2 regions of the Plantactinospora sp. WMMC1484 genome follow, and region 2 is predicted to be linked to the other one. Evidence: riboswitches for the same ligand, from Rfam matches in the RefSeq annotation. Region 2 holds a riboswitch; the other holds the start of a gene.
The links. Region 2 has a riboswitch for thiamine pyrophosphate ahead of thiE (thiamine phosphate synthase). Riboswitches for the same ligand answer to the same signal wherever they lie in the genome.
Positions count from the first base shown of each region.

Region 1 (7,036 bases), 750 kb from region 2:
CGGCGAAGACCTCCGCCGGTGGCCCCTCCGCGCGCACCCCGCCGCCGGGTTCCAGCACCACCACCCGGTCGACCAGCGGAAGCGCCTCGGAGACCCGGTGCTCGACCAGGATCAGGGTGGTCTCGTCGTCCACCGCCGCCGCGACCGCGTCACGGACCAGGGCGGCGCCGGCCGGGTCCAGGTTGGCGGTCGGCTCGTCGAGCAGCAGCAGCCCGGGGCGGAGCGCCAGCACCCCGGCCAGGGCGAGCCGCTGCTGCTCGCCGCCGGAGAGCGCGGCGGTGGAGCGGTCGGGGCCGTAGGGAAAGCCGACCCGGGCCAGCGCCCCGGTGACCCGTGGCCAGATCTCCGCCGCCGGTACGCCCCGGTTCTCCAGGCCGAACGCCACGTCGTCACCGGAGCGGGCCATCACCAGCTGGGTTTCCGGGTCCTGGAAGACGATGCCGACCCGCTCCCGGGCCTTGCGCGGGTCGAGCCCGTCGATCTCGACGGTGCCCTCCTGCTCGCCGGAGTCCTCGGCGAGCAGGCCGGCGAGCGCGGCGAGCAGGGTGCTCTTGCCGGCCCCGGAGGCACCGAGCAGCAGCACCCGCTCGCCGTGCCCGATCCGCAGGTCGACGTCGCGGACGGCCCAGGCCCGCCGCCCGGCGTGCCGCCAGCCGAAGCCGCGCAGCCGTACCTCGCTCACCGCGCCCGCGCCGGCTAGACGGCGGTACGTTCGCGGCCGGCCGGGAACCGGTCCAGTACGCCGGTCTGGGCCAGTGAGCGGGTGAGCGCCCAGCCGCCGGCGCCGGCCACGACCGCCGAGCTGAGTACGGTGATCAGGAAGATCGGCACCCGGAACGAGGCGACGTCGAACTCGGAGTAGTAGCGGATCTGGTCGAAGACGGCGGCGGCGAGACCGGCCAGCAGGCCGGAGCCGACCGCCACCGGCAGCCGGAACGAGCGGTAGCGGACGGCCGCGAACGCCGCCTCGGCGGCGACGCCCTGGGTCAGCCCCTGCAGGATGGCGAGGGTGCCCCACTGGCTGCCGAGCAGCACCGAGACGACGGCAGCGACGAACTCGCAGTAGAGTGCGGCGCCGGGCTTGCGGATCACCAGGCCGCCGAGCACCCCCGGCACCAGCCAGATGCCGTAGATGACCGCCTGGGCCGGCGGAAAGAAGGCGAAAGCGCCCTCGGTGGCGCTCCAGACCACGTTCCAGGCCCAGAAGATGACCCCGAACGCGACCGCGATGACGGATGCGACGACGATGTCGACGGTGCGCCATCGGGTGGTGATGGTGGATGTTGTCACGAGCTTGCCTCCCAGTCGCGCAGCGGACCGGGCAAGTCGCACGCCGCGTGCCGGGACGGACCCGGACCGCGGCGCGGCTGGAGAATCGACCGAACTCCCTGCGCTGGCATTACCCAGATCAGGTGCGAGGGTCTGCGGGCGGATCGCCCGCACTCTCAGCGCTGTGCGCTCCCCTGTCGGATGTGCTGTTGTGCCGCAGACGCTACACCGGATGCCGCCGGGCCGACAGTCGGGGAAGCGCCGGATGTGGCCGCGCCCACCATCGCCCGGGATAGGGTGGATGGCCCAGATCAACTTCTCGAAGGGACCGCGATCGTGGCACTCAGCCCGGAGGGCTATCTCGACGTCGTCACCGAGACCATCGCCCGGGTGGCGGCGGGCGCGCGGGACGGCGTACGTCGGGCGGCCGACCTGGTCACCGGCGCGCTCCGGGCCGGCGGGGTGGTGCAGGCGTTCGGCACCGGCCACTCCGAGGCGTTGGCGATGGAGATAGCCGGCCGGGCCGGCGGACTGGTGCCGACGAACCGGATCGCGCTGCGGGATCTGGTGCTGCGCGGGGGTGAGCCGGTCGACGTCCTCGGCCCCACCCTGGAACGGGATCCGACCGTGGCCCGCCGACTCTACGAGGTGACACCGATCGACTCCCGGGACGTCTTCGTGATCGCCTCGAACTCCGGGGTGAACGGCACGGTCGTCGAGTTCGCGTTGCTGGTCAAGGAGCGCGGGCACGGGCTGATCGCCATCACCTCCCGGGAGCACTCGGCCGGGGTCGCCTCCCGGCACCCGTCCGGACGCAAGCTCGGCGACCTCGCCGACGTCGTGCTGGACAACGGCGCCCCGTACGGTGACGCGGCGCTCCCGCTGCCCGGCGGCGGCGCGGTCGGCGCGGTGTCGTCGATCACCGCCGCGCTGCTCGCCCAGCAGATCGTGGTGGAGGTGGTCCGCCGGCTGGTCGAGGCGGGGGAGACGCCTCCGATCTACCTTTCGGCCAACATCCCGGACAGTGACCACCACAACAACGCCCTGGAGGCCCGGTACGCCGGCCGGCTCCGCCGCGGTGCCTGATCTCGGACGACGCGGAACCGAAAGATGCACGCGTTTCGCCGATCCGCGCTCCGGGCAATGACGCCGGAACCAGTAGGCGATCTGGAGGTGGCAGGGTGTCCACGGAGCCCGTACCGGGTGCGGAGGAGACCGCGAAGCAGCGGTGGCAGCGGAACTTCGCGGACCTGTTGCAGGAGTTGCGGGTGGCGCAGACGGGGGTGCAGATCCTCTTCGCCTTCCTGCTCACCCTGCCGTTCAGCAGCGGCTTTCCGGAGACCAACGCCTTCCAGAAGGACACCTACATCGTCGCGCTGCTGGCCGCCGCCGCTGCCGCAGCGCTGATCATCTCGCCGGTCGCCTTTCACCGTGCGCTCTTCCGGCGGGGACGCAAGCCGGAGATGGTCCGGTTCGCGCACAGGATGGCAAGCGGTGGCCTGGCCTTCATGCTCGTCGCCATGGTCAGCTCGGTGTTGCTGGTCACCGACTTCGTCCTGCCCCGGCCGGTGGCGTTCGTGCTCAGCGGGCTGACCGCCGCCTGGTTCCTGACGTTCTGGGCTGCGATGCCATATCTGCGGCGAAACTGGGGCGAGCCGGACGAGGACGACGACGAGGAGCCGGCCACGGGTCGGCCCGACGCGGTCGGCTGAGCGCCGGCCGACCCGGGAGCGGCCCGGCTCACCGTCGCGATTACTCTGCGCAATCCATACGGGACAGTAGACGTCTTCGCCTGATCGGCTTGTCTACTGTGGCCGATCGGAGGAAGTGCTCCAGGTAGTTCCCGCTTTTTTGATCATCGCCATCTTCGGCCGGGCGGGTCGCCCCCTACGCCGGGTCCTTTGACGGAGAGTTATACGCGGAACCGACAACTACGGACCGCGAGAGGCGAGGATGAGCGAGGTTCTGGGGGGACTGCCGGCCGGGCGCCCGGTGGCGGTACTGGTTGACCCGGTCGGGGGGCCGGGTCAACCGATCGACGAGCGCGACCATGACGGGCACCGGGTCGGGCAGGCGCGCCGACTCCGTCGAACAGACGGGGGTGAGGCGGCATGAGGGGCGGGGACAACGCGGTGGTACGGGCCGAGTCGGCCGCCCGGTTGGGGGACCGGGGCCAGGCCGAGTCCGAGGTGAGTTTCGAGGCGTTCTGCCAGCGGAACTTCGTGCTGGTCGAGCGCTTTCTGCTCGCCCAGTGTCCGGACCGGGGGCTGGTCGAGGACGCCGTACAGGAGGCCTTCATCACCGCCCGCGACAAGTGGGAGCAGATCCGGGAGTACGAGAAGCCGCTGGCCTGGATGTACAAGACCGCCCGCTACAAGCTGCTGGTGCTGCGCCGGCGCCGGCGGCAGGACGTCGAGGTCAGCCTCGACGAGGTGCCACCGGAGCGGCTCGCCGAACCGGCCGATCCGGCGGAGGCGCGCGAACTGCTCCGGGGCTGGCTGCCCCAGCTGCCGCCACGCCAGGCCGAGGTCTTCATGCTGGCGCTGGACGGCTGGGCCGACCAGGAGATCGCCCAGTTGCTCGGCATCGCGTACAACACGGTGCGGACGTACCGGCAGGAGGCGCGGAGCCGGTTGAAGGAACTCGCCCAGCAGGCGGGCTTCGACACGCCCGCCGGAAGGGGGCGGGGATGAACCTGGACGACATCCTCTCGTTGGCCGCCGACCGGTCACTGAGCGAGCTGGAGCGGGCCCGCGCCCGCCGGGCCACCCGCAGGGTGCAGCAGGAATACCAGCGGGCCGTCTCCGAGGGCCGGGACCTGACCGGCGACATCGAGGTCCGGGATCCGTTGACCGCCGACACCGACGAGGCGGCCCGGATCGTCCGGGCGGCGGAGTTGGCGAAGCTGGGCACCGTGACCTGGGTACGCAACACCGGCGAGCTGGCCTGGTCGGACGAGATGGCGCTGATCCTCGGCCAGCCGCCCGGGACCCTCCGGCACTCGGTCGCGGCGCTCTCCCGGCTGATCCACCCGGACGACCTCGACCGGGTCCGCCGGGCGGTCGAGTCGGTCTGGCGGGAGCAGACCGTCCGGGAGACGACCTGCCGGGTGGTCCGGCCGGACCGGGTCACCCGGTACGTGCACTGCTACCTGGAGTACGTCGTCGACGACGGGCACCGCCCGTACGGCATCATCGCCACCGCCCGGGACATCACCGAGCGCGAACTCGCCCGGCAGGAGCAGGACCGGCTGGCCCGCCGCCGCGAGACGGTGCAACCGGAGCTGGCCGGCCGGGACCCGGTCACCGGGCTCTTCTCCCGGTCGAGGTTTGCCGACGAGATCGACACCGCGCAGCGGGGCGGGCCGGGTGTGCTGCTGGTGGTGGCCGTGGAGCCGGTCGGTCCGGCCGGCGACCCCGCCGCACTCGGCATCGCCGGCCTCGGCGGTGGTGCCGGCGGCGCCGACGGCGCGGACGAGCAGGAGCGGCTGGCGGTCGCCGTCGCCCAGGTCGTCCGGCGGGTCGTCCGTCGTTCCGACGTCTGCGGGCTGACCGGCCCCCACGAGTTCGGGGTGCTGATGCAGCGGACGACGCTCAGTTCCGCCACCGCGCTCGCCGAGGCGATCATCGACGGCATCCGCTCCCAGTCCTTCGTGCTGGGCCGCACCCGGCTGGTGGACGCCTGGGGCGGCCTGGTTCGCTACCAGGGCCGGGACGGCAGCCGGGGTGCCGACCTGATCGTGGACGCGGAGACGGCCTGGCGTCGCGCCCGGGCGACCGGCGTCTCCCGGGTCGCGCTCGACCAGCCCGCGGCCGAGGAGGAGCGTCGGGCGCTCTGCCGCAGCCGGATCCGGGCGACGGTGGCGGAGAACCGCTTCACCCTCTACACCCAACCCATCCTCGACCTGCGGCTCAACCAGATCACCCGGCAGGAGATCCTGCTCCGCCTGGTGAACGACGGCGGGCAGGCGCACTCGGCGTCGACGCTGCTCGGCGACGCCGAACGGGTGGACGAGATCCTGCCGATCGACCGGTGGGTGATCGACCGCACCATCGAGCTGATCGCCCGGGGGTCGGGTACCTCGCACTACCAGGTGAACCTCTCCGGCCGGTCGCTCGGCGACCCGCACCTGCTGGAACGGGTGCAGGAGCGGCTCCAGCGCTGTGACGTGGACCCGGGCCAGATCACCTTCGAGATCACCGAAACGGCGCGGATCGGCAACCTGACCGAGGCGCACAACTTCGCGCACGGCATCCGTCAGCTCGGCTGTCAACTCGCCCTCGACGACTTCGGGTCCGGGCACGTCCCGTTCGCCTTCCTCACCTACTTTCCGGTCGACCTGGTGAAGGTGGGTGGCGAGTTCGTCGCCGACCTCCGGCACTCGGTGGCGAATCAGAGCATCGTGCGCTCGATCGTGGAGATGTGCGGTGCGCTGGGCATCCGTACCGCCGCCGAGCACGTGGAGGACGAGGCCACGATGAACCTGCTCCGCGACTTCGGGGTCGACTTCGCCCAGGGTTACCTGGTGGGCAAGCCCAAGCCGGTGGCCGGTCCGGCGCGCACGGCGCGGGCGGCGCCCGGGACCGACCTCGATCAGGAGCGGGAGCTGCGAGCCGCCACGGGGTAGCCGAGGGGACGCCGGCTCGGCCCAGCCCCGGGGCAACCCGGTGCCGGGCCGGCCGGCGGGCGGTGGTGGAGCGGGGCGCCGGGCCGGCTGGGAAGGTTGGCGTGCCGGCCCGATGCAACGCTGCGGGATGCCGTAGCCGTCATGAAGGGCGTGACAGCCCGAGCAAGGCCGCGCCCGGCGGTCGACAGGCCGATGGCGGAACCCATCCGGAGCGATCCAGGTGTCCGGAGACGACCGTCGAGAGTCGTCCCGCAGCTGGTGCTGCTGGCAGTCGCGGGCGTCGTCGCCGGCTGTGGTAGCGGCCAGCCAGGCGCGTCGCCGGCCGGGCAGGCTCCCCCGGTGGTGGTGACCGATCAGGGGTACCGGCGACCGGCACCCTCCGCCCTGCTCGATGCGGCGCTCCTCGCGCCCACCGGTCTGGGTGAGGGATGGCGGCAGAGCCCGCACCCGCCGGAGCCACCGCCGTGGCCCTGGCTCCAGGAGGACTGCCCGGCGTACCGGGAGGCGGACTATCCCGCCCAGCGGCACCGCACGGGCGCCGTGCAGCGCCGCTACCGGTACGAGGGATCGGCGCTGGTCGCGACGCACGTCGTCGAGGCGTACGAGGCGGGGTGGGCGGCACGGGCCCTTGACGACGTGCGGCGGGTCCTGGACACCTGCCGGCGTTACGATGCCTACGGCGGGTCCATCTCGTTCACGCTCCTCGACACGGCTCTGCCGCCGCAGGACGGGCTGATCGTGCAGGGGCGGATCGAATCTCCCGGCACCTCTGCCCGGTCCACGCTGCTGGTGGCGGTACGCCACGGTGAACGCCTCTCGACGCTCCAGATTCCCGGGCCGGTGGACCAGCACACGGCGTACGCGGTGGCGGCGAAGTTGGGGGACCTCCTTGACTAGCCGCCGACGCGGGCCGACTCGCCGGAACCTGCTCGTCGCCACCGCCGCCGCGCTGCTCGGGGCGGGTGCCGCCGGTTCCGGGCTGGCGTACCGGTCGATGAGTGGCGAGGACACCTCGCAGCGTCCCGGCCCGCAGGCCGGCACGGCCCGACCGACGCCCAGCCCGACGCCGGACTACGAGGCGCTGGCGCGTACCCGGGTCGAGAAGTACCTGCGCGGGGTCGGCGGGCGGGTCACCCTGGC
Region 1 covers NZ_CP186055.1:2,935,812-2,942,847, forward strand. Annotated here, with positions in the region: gene ACN28C_RS13030 (ABC transporter ATP-binding protein) at 1-682, opposite strand, end outside; gene ACN28C_RS13035 (ECF transporter S component) at 697-1,290, opposite strand; TPP riboswitch at 1,368-1,475, opposite strand; gene ACN28C_RS13040 (sugar isomerase domain-containing protein) at 1,606-2,355, shown strand; gene ACN28C_RS13045 (DUF6328 family protein) at 2,451-2,981, shown strand; gene ACN28C_RS13050 (RNA polymerase sigma factor) at 3,381-3,962, shown strand; gene ACN28C_RS13055 (EAL domain-containing protein) at 3,959-5,896, shown strand; gene ACN28C_RS13060 (hypothetical protein) at 6,236-6,793, shown strand; gene ACN28C_RS13065 (serine hydrolase) at 6,786-7,036, shown strand, end outside.
Region 1: it holds a riboswitch for thiamine pyrophosphate, as region 2 does, so the genes downstream of both, ACN28C_RS13035 (ECF transporter S component) here and thiE (thiamine phosphate synthase) in region 2, are expected to answer to the same signal.

Region 2 (7,036 bases):
GTGTCCTCCCCTCGTTGGTCGGTCCGTCCTCCGCCGCTGCCGCTGGATCCGGCACGCCGAACCGGCCCGGATCCAGCGGCGCGAGCGCCGGATCCGGCGTCCCGGTGACGATCAGGTCGGTGACCAGGTCGGCGGTGAGCGGGGTGAGCACGATGCCGTGCCGGAAGTGTCCGGCCGCCACCACCACCTCGGGCCGGTCCGGCAGCCGGCCGAGCAGCGGGGCGTTGTCCGGCGTACCGGGACGCAGCCCGGCTCGCGCCTCGACCAGCTCGTACTCGGCGATCTCCGGCAGGAGGTCGGTGGCGGCGCGGAGCAGTTCCAGCACCGCCCCGGCGGTGACCCCGAGGTCGCTGCGCTCCTCGACGGTGGCCCCGACCACCACCTCGCCGTCGGTCCGGGGCACCAGATAGACGCCCCGGCCGTCGGCGTGGCCCCGGATCACGTGCCGGAACCGGGGCGCCGCACCGTCGGGAGCGCGCAGCCGCAGCACCTGCCCCTTGACCGGCCGGACCGGCAGGCCGGTGAGTGCCGCCGTACCGCAGCCGGCCGCCACCACCGTCACCGCGGCGTCCGGTTCCGCCAGGTCCCTCACCGGCCGGGGCAGCATTGTCGCCCCGGCCCGCTCGGCGGCGATCCGCAACGCCGCCACCAGCCGGCGCGGGTCGACCTGGTGGTCTCCGGGCGCGAGCGCGCCGCCGCGCAGCCGGGTGGCGAGCAGCGGTTCGCGCTCGCGCAGCTCCGCCGGCCGCAGCGGGGTCACCGGCAGTCCCACCTGCCGCTGGTACGTCCAGAGCCGCTCCGCCTCGGCCAGGTCGTCGGGGGTGAGTGCGACGGTCAGCGTCCCCTCGGTCCGGTAGCCCAGGTCCATCCCGGTCTCGGCGGTGAGCTCGGCGGCGAAGTCGGGCCAGCGCGCCGCCGACGAGACGAGCAGCCCGGTCAGCATCCGCTCGCCGAAGTACGCCTCCGCGACCGGGGCGAGCATTCCGGCCGCGACCTCCGAGGCGCCGGAACCGGGCGTCGCGTCGTACACACTGACCCGCAGGCCCCGGGTGGCGCAGCGCCAGGCGACGGCGAGCCCGATCGGCCCGGCACCGACCACCGCGACGTCGGCTCCCCGCTCGCCGCCTACCATCCTCCCGCCCCCGCACTCCGCGCGGACGACGGGGAACCTGACCGGGGTGGGAGCCCCGATGACGTTCCCCGGTCCACCACGAGCGGGGGCGCGGGTAGGGGTGGGGGTGGGACGGCGGAGAGGGCGGCCAGGAGGGCGGCGGTGGCTTCGCCGGCATCCGGGGCGTGGCAGATCGCGCCGACCACGGCCACGCCGTACGCGCCGGCGGCGAGCAGCGCGGGCACCCGTTCCGGGGTGATTCCGCCGATCGCGATCACCGGTACCGGCACCGCCGAGGCGACCCGCCGGATCCCCTCCGGGCCGATCGGCGCCGGCAGGCCGTCCTTCGTGGACGTGGCGTGGCACGGGCCGACACCGAGGTAGCTGGCTCCGGCCGCCACCGCCGCCGCACCGGCCTGCGGATCCCGGGCCGTCGCGCCGAGCACGGCGGTCGGGCCGAGCACCCGGCGGGCGGCGTCCACCGGCAGGTCCAGGGCGCCGACGTGCCCGCCCGCCGCTCCGATCGCCAGTGCGACGTGCAGACGGTCGTTGACCAGGCAGGACGCCCCGGCGGCAGCGCAGCGCACCGCGACCGCGGCGGCCAGCTCGTACGCCGTCCGGTCGTCGGTGTCGTCCTCCACCCGCACCTGCACGACCAGCTCGGGGCCGGCGACGGCGAGGGCCGCCTCGACCACGGCGAGCGGATCCCGGCCCGGTCGGGTGTCGGTGACGAGATGAAGTCGTCCGAGGTGTACCACGGCAACACTCCTCCCTGCGCCGGCATTACCCGGATCAGGTTCGACGGTCGGGGGCTCGGTAGCCCCCCTCTCAGCCCGGTCCACCGGGCTCCCGTGGGTTACTAGCGGCGAGCGTACGCGGCCGATCACGGATCCGTAAAGACCCGTGACGTATCGCACAACGTCAGCGGTCAACCACCCTGCGCCACGCGGCCGACGCCCCGGCACGGAGAACAGGGGTCGGATGGTCTGGCGGATATGTCTGTCCTATCCGGATGATTCCACCTCGTTACACAACCGTTACCCGAATTAACCTCACCGCCGTATTCCGGCCGCCCCCGACCCGGCCCTAATTTGTTCAACCACAAGGCAAAATTCCGCGGCCGGCGCTTCGGCGAGCTCCGGCCGAACTCCGTACCCCGTGGCGGTCTTCGGCGTCCGACCCGGGATCCCCGCTGTCCTTCCCGGACCAAGGAGATCCTTCGTGTCCAGCCCTGGCCGCTCCGGCGGCACTTCGCATCATCCTCCACACCGCGCTCACCCACCTTCCCGCAGGCTGCGGCGCCGGCTGACCGGTGCGGCCACTGCCGTGCTGCTCGGCGCCACCATGCTGGTCGGCCTGCCCGGCAGCGCCTCGGCCAGACCGGGCCTGGCCGGGTTACCCGCACCGGCCGAAGCCTCCGCCCGCAACCTGGGTGACCTCTCCGCCCGGCAGCAGGTCCGCAACGAGGTCGCCGAGCCCTTCGCCGTGCTGGTCTTCTCCAAGACCGCCGGCTTCCGGCACGACTCCATCCCGGCCGGTATCGCGGCCATCCAGCAACTCGGCGCCGAGCACGGCTTCACCGTGGACGCCACCGAGGACGCCACGGCCTTCACCGACGCCAACCTTGCGCAGTACCAGGCGGTGATCTGGCTCTCCACCACCGGCGACGTACTCAACGCCGAGCAGCAGGCCGCGTTCGAGCGGTACGTCCAGGCCGGTGGCGGGTACGCCGGTGTGCACGCCGCCTCCGACACCGAATACGACTGGCCCTGGTACGGCGAGCTGGTCGGGGCGTACTTCGCGTCGCACCCGGCCAACCAGCAGGCCACCATCAAGGTCGAGGACCACGCGCACGAGTCCACCGAGCACCTGCCGGCACGGTGGTCCCGCTACGACGAGTGGTACAACTTCCGCGACAACCCGCGCGGCGACGTGCACGTGCTCGCCTCGCTCGACGAGACCAGCTACTCCCCGGGCGCCGGGGCGATGGGGCACGACCACCCGTTCGCCTGGTGCCAGGAGTACGACGGCGGCCGGGCCTGGTACACGGCGGGTGGGCACACCCAGCAGTCGTACGCCGAACCGGAGTTCCTGGCCCACCTGCTCGGCGGCATCCGGACGGCGGCCGGCGCGGTCGAGGCCGACTGCTCCGCCTCGCTGACCAGCAGCTTCGAGAAGATCAGCCTGGACAGCAACACCAACAACCCGATGGAGCTGGACGTCGCCCCCGACGGCCGGGTCTTCTACGTCGAGCGGGACGGCCGGGTCCAGATCGTCAAGCCGGACACCGGCACCACGGTCACCGCCGCCGACCTCGACGTCTTCACCGGCAACGAGGACGGGCTGATCGGCATCCGGCTCGACCCGGACTTCGCCACCAACAACTGGGTCTACCTCTACTACGCCCCGAACGGCGGCGGCCCCCGCAACCACCTCTCCCGGTTCACCGTCACCGGTGACACGCTCGACCTGGCCAGCGAAAAGGTCGTGCTCGAGGTGACGACGCAGCGGAATACCTGCTGCCACGCGGGCGGCAGCATGGTCTTCGACAGCGCCGGCAACCTCTATCTGGCCACCGGCGACAACACCAACCCGTTCGAGTCCAACTCGTTCACCCCCATCGACGAGCGGCCGGGGCGGCAGGACTTCGACGCGCAGCGTACCTCCGGCAACACCAACGACCTGCGCGGCAAGGTGCTCCGGATCCACCCGGAGGACGACGGGACATACACCATCCCGGAGGGGAACCTCTTCGCGCCGGGGACCGCGCAGACCCGGCCGGAGATCTACGGCATGGGCTTCCGGAACCCGTTCCGGATCGGCATCGACCCGGCCACCGACACCCTCTACGTCGCCGACTACGGCCCGGACGCCGGTGCGGCGAACCCGAACCGGGGCCCGGAGGGGACCGTCGAGTGGAACGCGATCGGGCAGGCCGGCAACTTCGGCTGGCCGTACTGCCACGGCGCGAACTACGCCTACAACGACTACCAGTTCCCGTCCGGGCCGAGCGGGGCGAAATTCGACTGCGCCGCACCGGTGAACAACTCGCCGAACAACACCGGGCTGACCAACCTGCCGCCGGCGATCCCGGCCACCGTCGACTACGACTACAGCGGCAACCCGCTCTTCCCGGAGATCGGCGGCGGCGGTGCCCCGATGGGCGGCCCGGTCTACCGGTACGACCCGGAGAACCCGTCGGAGAGCAAGTGGCCGGCGTACTACGACGGCAAGGCGATGTTCGGTGAGTGGAACCAGAACAAGATGTACGCCTTCCAGGTCACCGAGGACGGCCGGTCGCTTGTGGACATCAACCAGCTGCTCACCGGGATGACCTTCATCCGGCCGATGGACTTCGAGTTCGGCCCCGACGGCGCGCTCTACCTCATCGAGTGGGGCAGCGGCTTCGGCGGCAACAACGACAACTCGGGCGTCTACCGGATCGACTACATCGCCGGTGACCGGGCGCCGATCGCGGTCGCCAGCGCCGAGCCCACCTCGGGCGCCGCCCCGCTGACCGTGAACTTCTCCAGCGAGGGCTCCCGGGACCCGGACGGCGGTCCGATCACGTACGCCTGGACCTTCGGCGACGGTGGCACCTCGACCGAGCCGAACCCGACGCACACCTACGCCGCCGCCGGCAACTACACCGCCCAGCTCACCGTGACCGGTGACACCGGCCGGACGGCGGTGGCGAACGTGCCGGTGACGGTCGGCAACACCGCGCCGACGGTGACCATCGAGTTCCCGCCGGACGGCGGCTTCTTCGACTGGGGCGACCAGGTGAGATACACGGTCACGGTCACCGACCCGGAGGACGGGGAGATCGACTGTGACCGGGTGGTCCTGCAGTACTACCTCGGCCACGACGAGCACGCCCACCCGCTGGACGACCAGACCGGGTGCAGCGGCACCGTGCAGACCTCACTCGACGCCGGGCACGGCGCCGACGCGAACGTCTTCGCGGTCTTCGAGGCCAGCTACACCGACGGCGGCGGGGCCGGCGGCGCCAACCCGCTGACCGGCCGGGCGATCGAGCAGTTGCAGCCGAAGCGGAAGCAGGCGGAATACTTCGCGGCCACCGGCCGGGCGCCGGACGGCGTCGGCGGCGGTGACCCGGGCGTGCAGACCCAGGCCACCGAGGACGTCGAGGGCGGCTTCGAGAACATCGGCTGGATCGAGGACGGTGACTACTGGACCTTCGACCCGACCAACCTGACCGGGATCACCGGGGTCCGGTTCCGGGCCTCCTCGGCCGGCGGCGGCGCCCGGATCGAGGTACGCGCGGGTGCGGCCGACGGGCCGGTGCTGGCCACCGCCACCGTCCCGGACACCGGCGGCTGGCAGACCTTCACCAACGCGTCGGCAGAGCTCAGCACGCCGAGCACGTCAACGGGTCCCCTGTTCTTCGTGGCGCGCAACCCGGTCGGGGCCACCGGCACGGGTGCGATCGTCAACGTCAACTGGGTCGACTTCATCGGCCGGGGCGTCACCGACAACGCGCCGCCGACGGTCTCCGTCACCGCCACCCCGACCAGCGGCACCGCGCCGGTCACGGTGAGCTTCGACGGCACCGCCAGCGACGCCGAGGGCGACGACCCGCTGACGTACGCCTGGGACTTCGGGGACGGCGGCACGGCGACCACCCTGGACGCCGAGCACACCTACACCGCCCCGGGGACCTTCACCGCCACCCTGACCGTCACCGACGCGCGCGGGGCCGCCGCGTACGCCGTCGTGACGGTGAAGGTGGAGGCGCCGAACACCTCGTGCTTCGGGGCCCGCTCGGACGACTTCACCGGCGACGAGCTGGACAAGTCGCGCTGGTCGACGGTGGTCCGGGAGAACCAGTTGTACGCGGTCCGGGACGGCTCGCTCGTCCTGCCCACCTCGGTCGGCGACCTCTACGGCACCCGCAACGACGCCACGAACGTCGTCCTGCAACCGGCGCCGGACGGGAGCTGGCAGGCCACCACCCGGCTCAGCCTGGCGGTGACGGAGAACTACCAGCAGGCCGGCCTGATCGTCTACGGCGACGACGACAACTACGCCAAGCTGGACCTGCTGCACTCGGGGGCACCCCGGATCGAGTTCATCCGGGAGACCGCCGGCACCCCGCGCAACGAGGGGGGCGACTCGACGGCCGCACCGGCCGGCAGCACGATCTACCTGCGGCTGACCAGTGACGGGACGAACCTGACGGCGGCGTACTCGGCCGACGGGCAGGACTTCACCCCGATCGGCCGGCCGGCGGCGCTGGCCGGGATCGAGAACCCGAAGGTCGGGCTCTTCGCGCTCAACGGCGGCAGCACCGCGCCGGTGGTGGACGCCAGCTTCGACTGGTTCCAGATCACCCCCGACGAGCCCGCCGGTGAGGTGACCCCGAACGACGAGTTCACCGGGACCACACTGGACAAGTGCCGCTGGGACGGAATCGTCCGGGAGGACCCGGCGGCGTACCGGGTCGCCGACGGCGCGCTGCACCTCGACGTGCCGAACGGCGACATCTACACCGGCAACAACACCGATCCGACGAACTTCATCCTGCAGGGCGCACCGGAGGGTGACTGGACGATCGAGACGAAGGTCGACGCCAGCCGGCTGGACGAGCAATACCAGCAGGCCGGGCTGCTCGTCTACGGCGACGACGACAACTATTTGAAGCTCGACTTCGTCGTCGACAACCAGGTGGGCCAGCCGGTGACGCGGCGGATCGAGTTCCGCAGCGAGATCGGCGCGATCGTGCAGGACCCGCAACCGCAGGCCGGGAACCTCACCGAGTCGGTGTGGCACCTGCGGCTCTCCAGGGCCGGTGACACCTACACGGCGGCGTACTCGGCCGACGGGACGACCTGGACGGAGCTTCCGCCGCTGACCAACGCCGCCGTCGGCGGCACGCCGCGGATCGGCCTGTTCAGCCTCGGC
Region 2 covers NZ_CP186055.1:2,185,566-2,192,601, reverse strand. Annotated here, with positions in the region: gene thiO (glycine oxidase ThiO) at 1-1,132, opposite strand, end outside; partial or broken gene thiE (thiamine phosphate synthase) at 1,249-1,869, opposite strand; TPP riboswitch at 1,864-1,974, opposite strand; gene ACN28C_RS09690 (ThuA domain-containing protein) at 2,456-7,036, shown strand, end outside.